DNA from 2 places in the Devosia sp. T2-14 genome. Region 2 is predicted to be linked to the other one. Evidence: predicted binding sites of a transcription regulator. Region 2 holds the regulator's gene; the other holds the start of a gene.
What was found. Region 2 encodes PhoB, which activates phosphate uptake and scavenging genes when phosphate is short. Its sites were predicted from a motif close to TGTCATNNANCTGTCAT; they were not measured.
Positions count from the first base shown of each region.

Region 1: the regulator PhoB is predicted to act here: its motif matches at 1,730-1,746, upstream of ACZ5WT_RS18940 (inorganic phosphate transporter).

Region 1 covers NZ_AP027921.1:3,836,493-3,839,905, forward strand. Annotated here, with positions in the region: gene ACZ5WT_RS18930 (DUF5343 domain-containing protein) at 1-739, opposite strand, end outside; gene ACZ5WT_RS18935 (SRPBCC family protein) at 1,103-1,579, shown strand; gene ACZ5WT_RS18940 (inorganic phosphate transporter) at 1,757-3,259, shown strand.
Region 2 covers NZ_AP027921.1:239,218-242,630, forward strand. Annotated here, with positions in the region: gene pstA (phosphate ABC transporter permease PstA) at 1-87, shown strand, start outside; gene pstB (phosphate ABC transporter ATP-binding protein PstB) at 157-939, shown strand; gene phoU (phosphate signaling complex protein PhoU) at 950-1,660, shown strand; gene phoB (phosphate regulon transcriptional regulator PhoB) at 1,804-2,505, shown strand; gene ACZ5WT_RS01215 (MFS transporter) at 2,724-3,413, opposite strand, start outside.

The DNA of each region.
Region 1 (3,413 bases), 270 kb from region 2:
CGTTGAAAACCTCAATGTTCGTCGTTTCCGGCAACACCACGTTGATGTTGTAAGCCAGTTGAAGGCCTTTTCCTTGCTCCAAGGGTACATGATTGCGAGCTTCGCCGCCGTCGCCTGCCAGTTCGGCCGGTGAGTCCGCCGATAGCTGCTCCAGCTTTGCGCCTTTCGCATAGTCCTGAAAGCACTGGAAAGTTTGCAGCATCAAACGCAGAATACGGTCGCTCTTAGTTAGGCCGGTGATTGCGACCAAGATGTCCACCAACGCCCCGTCCGAAGCATTGTGGGCATAACTGTTGCGGCGGAAAATTTCTGGAAAGCCATTACGCATTGCCTGGAGCGCGGCCTGTGGTCGCCCACCTTCCGTCTGAAACTGTGAATACAGCTCGGTTGGTACCCCACCCTGATTCAGCATTTGGGTGGCCTTCATAATGGGTATGATTGGTCTTGCTGCACCTCCGGAGGCTTCCAGGACAGTCGCCAAGAAGTCTGTGCTGAATATGGGCGGTTTTTCCGCTTGAGGTATTCGATCGAGTACCCTTTTTAGAACACCAGGGCTAACGGTGTAAGGTATGTTCCCCGGTATCTTACGACGCGCGGGTTCGGCGGCAGTCGATTCTTTGACCTCTTCGGTGTCTGCGGTCGCTACCTGCATCGCGGGTCGTGGCCTGCGCCTCGGTACTGGCGCGGGCGCCTTGGTAGTCTCTGCTGCCGGAACAGTTACTTCGTCTTCATCTGCCATGGAGCCCCCTCCAACAAGATTCCTCTTTTGACACTACCCGAATATCCTCGTGCCACCAATCAGCTACTTCCTCTAGGCTCACAATCGATTACCCCTCATCTTAGGAGGAGGCCCCACTTGGCATCCCTCCGACTATCATTCCTCCTAGACCTCCCTGTCATCTATCCGTGGCGTCCGCTTTCTCCGGAGGCCACCTGAAAGCCGCCAGTCAGCAACCCACCCCGTTGACGGCGTTTACCACCAGGTACGATGCGGCGGTTATGGCGATCTGCGATCAATCCAATCACTTCACCCACCACTTAACCATTGACATGCCGAAACCACTTACTTAATCTTTCGCTTAACCAACGAGGAGTTTCCGCCATGAACGTCCACCCCAAACCCGAGCATTCCGTGGCTCACGGCACCTTTGTCATTGAGCGTAAATTGGCCGCCGATCCCGCCCGCGTCTTCCGCGCCTGGGCCGATCCGGAGATCAAGGCCCGCTGGTTCGGCACCTCCGAAGATGGCCAGGGGCATTTCGATTTCCGCGTCGGCGGCCGCGAGCATAGTGGCGGCAAGGGCCCCAATGGCGAGCACTTCACCTTCGACGTGCTCTATCAGGACATCGTGCCCGATAACCGCATCGTCTATTCCTATGACATGACCATGGGCGGCCGGCGCATTTCGGTGTCCGTTGCCGCCATCGAGCTGTTTCCCGATGGATCGGGCACCCGCATGACGGTCACCGAGCACGGCGCCTTTCTCGATGGCCTCGACAAGATGAGCGATCGCGAACAGGGCACGCGGTGGCTGGTCGACCAGCTCGCCGCCGAACTCGACCGCCAGCTCAAGAACTAGCCATCTCCGCCGCCCCATTCCCCGGCCTGCTCTCTGCATCGGAGGGCGGGCCGGTGCATTTCTGTCAAAAACGCGACAAATCCGCGCCCACGCCCGCAAAAGCCTATGGCAAGTTCAAGGATGAGTGCTAAGGCGCGCAGCACGACCTTTGCGACACTTAAATGACAGTTCGGTGACATGACCAAAAGCGCCCTCGACAAGGACCTGCAGCGGGTTTCCGGACTTGAAGTAGCGACCCTAAAGCTATCGCGCTCGCTCGCAGCCCCGGGCATTGCCCTGGTCTTCCTGCTGCTGGCGGCCGTCTGGGCCAGCTACGTGGTCACCGATGGCCCGATGAGCTACCTCGTCGTGATCGCCGCGGTTATCGCCGGCTACATGGCCCTCAATGTCGGCGCCAATGACGTTGCCAACAATATGGGCCCCGCCGTGGGCTCGAAGGCCCTCACTATGGGCGGCGCACTGATCATCGCGGCCATTTTCGAAGCCGCTGGCGCAATCCTCGCCGGTGGCGACGTGGTCAATACGGTGGCCCGCGATCTGCTGATCGGCGACACCATCGAAACCAATACCTTCGTGCTGCTGATGATGGCCGCCCTGCTGGCCTCAGCGCTCTGGGTGAACCTCGCCACCTATATCGGCGCCCCGGTCTCCACCACCCATGCGGTGGTGGGCGGCGTGGTCGGCGCGGGCGTGGCGGCGGCGGGCTTCTATTCCGTGGCCTGGCCGGTCATCGGCAATATCGCCATGAGCTGGGTCATTTCCCCGGTGCTGGGCGGCGCGGCGGCAGCTTTGCTGCTCTCCTTCATCAAGCACACCATCACCGATCGCATCGACAAGGTCTCGGCCGCCCGCATCTGGGTGCCGGTCCTCGTGTCCCTGATGACCGGCATTTTCGCCATGTATATCGCCACCAAGGGCCTCGGCCGCATCTGGTCGCCGAGCATGCCGATGGTGATCGGCCTGGGCATTGGCTTTGCCGTGCTGGGCTGGATCGGCGCCATGCCACTGGTGCGTCACCAGTCGATCGGCATGGAAAACCGCAACAAGCACGTCTCGACGCTGTTCCGCTTGCCGCTGGTGGTTGCCGCAGCGCTCCTGTCCTTTGCCCACGGCGCCAATGACGTGGCCAACGCCATCGGCCCCTTCGCCGCCATTGTCAGTTCGCTGCAGTCCGGCCATGCCGAGGCCTCGGGCCTCACCCTGCCCTTCTGGGTGCTCGCCATTGGCGCCATCGGCATTTCGCTGGGTCTGGCGCTGTTCGGCCCCCGCCTGATCCGCACCGTCGGCGAGCAGATCACCAAGCTCAACGAAATCCGCGCTTATTGCGTGGCCCTGTCGGCCGCCGTGACCGTGCTGGTCGCCTCGGGCCTCGGCCTGCCGGTGTCCTCCACCCATATCGCGGTCGGCGGCATTTTCGGTGTCGGCTTCCTGCGCGAATACTATTCGCGCCGCGACCTCGATTTCGCGGCTGTCCCGGTCCATGCCAAGCATATCGATCCGGCCACGCTGAACGCCACGCCCGAAGCGGCCCTGGCCATGGAGCGCAAGACGGAACGCCGGAAGCTGGTCCGCCGCCAGCACGTCACCGGCATTGCTGCGGCCTGGGTCGTCACCGTCCCCGCCTCCGCCGTCCTCGCCGCCGTCCTGTTCTGGGTCCTCGACCTGCTCGTCGCCGTCTAACAAGCACCATCAGTCGGGCTCCCTCCCCCTTGCGGGGAAGGAAGCGAGATAGGACTTAGCCCTAGCTAAGTCCGTTGAATCGAGCAGGGTGGGGGTCCGAGAGCCCCGATATCAAGCGCTCCCCCCAACAAAAAAAGGCGGCTTGCGCCGCCTT
Region 2 (3,413 bases):
GCCGCCATCATCGTGCTGCTGGGCTTCATGATCCTGCTCAACGCCATCGCAATCTTCCTGCGGACGCGCCTCGAAAAGCGCGCATAGAAGGACTTAGCCAAAATGGATATGCTCGCCGGCAAGGTTAAGATGACCCAGCAAAGCGTGAACACCGCAATGAACCCCACCGACGCCCTCGAGCGCCCGATCCGCCTGTCCACCCGCGACGTCACCGTTCACTACGGCACCAAGCAGGCCCTGCACGGCATTTCGATCGATATCCCCGACCGCGCGGTGACCTCGTTCATCGGCCCGTCGGGCTGCGGCAAGTCCACGTTCCTGCGCTGCATCAACCGCATGAACGACACCATCGAGGGCGCCCGCGTCGGCGGCACCATCAAGCTCGATGGCGAGGACATCTACGATCCCAACCTGGACGTGGTGGAACTGCGCGCCCGCATCGGCATGGTGTTCCAGAAGCCCAATCCCTTCCCCAAGTCGATCTACGATAACGTCGCCTATGGCCCCAAGATCCACGGCCTGGCACGCTCCAAGACCGACCTCGACGAGATCGTCGTCTCCTCGCTCCGCAAGGCGGGCCTGTTCGAGGAAGTGAAGGATCGCCTCAACGAACCCGGGACCGGCCTGTCGGGCGGCCAGCAGCAGCGCCTGTGCATTGCGCGCGCCATTGCCGTTGGCCCCGAAGTCATCCTGATGGACGAGCCCTGCTCGGCCCTCGACCCCATCGCCACCGCCATCATCGAAGAACTGATCGATGAACTGCGCGAAAACTACACCATCGTCATCGTGACCCATTCGATGCAGCAGGCCGCGCGCGTCAGCCAGAAGACGGCCTTCTTCCACCTGGGCAATCTGATCGAGGAAGGCGTCACCGAAGACATCTTCACCAACCCGGTCAACAAGCAGACCCAGGACTACATCATGGGCCGTATCGGTTAGAGGAATTCAGATGCCCAATATCGGTAAAGACCATATCGTCACCGCCTATAGCGACGAGCTCGTTGCCCTCGCCCAGATGATCGCCGAAATGGGCGGTCAAGTCGAAGTCGCCATCGAAAATGGCACCAAGGCCCTGCTCAAGCTCGATCGCGAACTGGCCGACCTCACCATCATCGCCGATCAGCAGATCGACGACATGCAGCGCCGCATCGACGACATGGCCGTCTCCATGATCGCCCGCCGCCAGCCCATGGCTTCGGACCTGCGTTCGATCATCACCGCCATCCACGTCGCTGCCGATCTCGAGCGCGTGGGCGACATGGCCAAGCAGTTGGCCCGCCGCTCGCTCAAGCTCGAAGGCCTCAACCTGCAGCCCACTTTCTATAACGGCGTCAAGAACATGACCGCCCTGGTGCTGCGCCAGGTCAAGGACGCGCTCGATGCCTATGCCCGCCGCGACTCCGCCGGGGCCATCGAGGTCTGCAACCGCGACGACGAAGTCGATGCCATGCACACCTCGCTGTTCCGCGAGCTGCTGACCTACATGATGGAAGACCCGCGCAACATCACCCCCTGCACCCAGCTGCTGTTCTGCGCCAAGAGCCTGGAACGCATTGGCGACCACGCGACCAACATCGCCGAGCGCGCCTATTACCTGCAGACCGGCAAGCAGCTGACCACCGATGTGCAGGAACTCCAGCGCACCCAGATCAAGGCCTAAGCACCCAGCGGGGCCGCGTCACCCCGCCGGTACTTTCTGCCTCCATACCCACCGCCCTGCCCCTCCCCCTGCCAGGGGGAGGCCGGGAGGGGTGGGCCACAAACACCGAAACCGGTGTTGAACCCACAAAGGGGAGCCACCCCATGCCCGCCACCATTCTTGTGGTCGAAGACGAAGGCGATATCGCCATCCTGCTGCGCTACAACCTGGAAGCCGAAGGCTTCCGCGTGGTCACCGCCGAAACCGGCGACGAGGCCCAGCACGCCATCCAGGAAAAACTCCCCGATCTGATCCTGCTCGATTGGATGCTGCCCGAAATCTCCGGCATCGAGCTGTGCCGGCGCCTGCGCGCCCGCGAGGAAACCGCCCGCGTGCCGATCATCATGTTGACCGCCCGCGGCGAAGAGGAAGAGCGCGTCCGCGGCCTCTCGACCGGCGCCGACGACTATATCGTCAAGCCCTTCTCGGTCCCCGAGCTGATCGCCCGCATCCATGCATTGCTGCGCCGCGCCAATCCCAACCTGGTGACGGCGGCCCTCAAGGTCGGCGATCTCGAACTCGACCGCACCACCCACCGCGTGCGCCGCGCCACCCGCGACGTACATCTGGGCCCCACCGAATACCGCCTGCTCGAATATTTGATGCGCCACCCCGGCCGCGTCTATTCGCGCGAGCAGCTGCTCGATGGCGTCTGGGGCAACGATGTCTATGTCGACGAACGCACCGTCGACGTCCACATCGGCCGCCTCCGCCGCGCCATCAACCGCGGCAAAGATGCCGACCCCATCCGCACCGTCCGCGGCGCCGGCTACGCCTTCGACGAGCGATTTGCTCAACTCGCGTAAGGCTTTGGCGGGACCACCCGCCCCCTACCCAGTAGCCCTCATGGTGAGGCGCGAGCCCTTCGCGAGCCTCGAACCACGAGGGCGTGACACCATGTACTCAAACAACCACCAGCGCTGCCCGCGGACTTGATCCGCGGGCCCCTCCCAGTCACCGCAGGCGTCGAAAAAGGCCCACGGATCAAGTCCGTGGGCAGCCCCGGAGCTAGACGACCCGCCCCCTAAACGTCCCCGGAATCCACCAGCGGCATGTCGTCCCGCAGGGACACGGTCTGCCGCTCGATCATCCGATGCACGCGCGGCGGCTCGGTGCCACGATGCAGGGCGCGCAGCTGTTCGCTGTTCTCGGCATCGGCCTTGGTGCGGCGCATATTGTGCCGGACATAGTCGATCCAGGTCGGCACATGATAGGTCTCGGTCCAGATTTCGGGATGTTCGAGATCGCGCAACAGTCCCCACTGCCGGGCCCCGTCGCGGATGCGAATGCGCCGCCGGGCCGCCATCAGTTCAAGGAATTTCGGAATATCATTCTGATCGACGATGTAGTCGATCATCACCATGATCGGACCGCTGCGGGCCCGCAGGTCGAGCTTGAGGATCGGCTCGTTGAACGTATTGAGCGGGTTGAGGTCGCGCGAGTTGAACTGCGGCAGCGGCAGCTTGAAGCCCAGCAGCGCACACAGCAGCAGCACCACGCCCGCCGCCGCAAAGGTCCATTCCAGCCCGATCCAATCCGCATTGAGGCCCCAGATCCAGCTGCCCGCCGCCTGCCCGCCAAACACTGCGGTCTGGTGCAGCGACAGGGCGCGTCCCACCACCCAGCGCGGTGACGACAGCTGGATGGAGACGTTGAACAGCGAGAACGCCAAAACCCACGACATGCCGGCCGGGATCAGCACGAAATGGCTGAG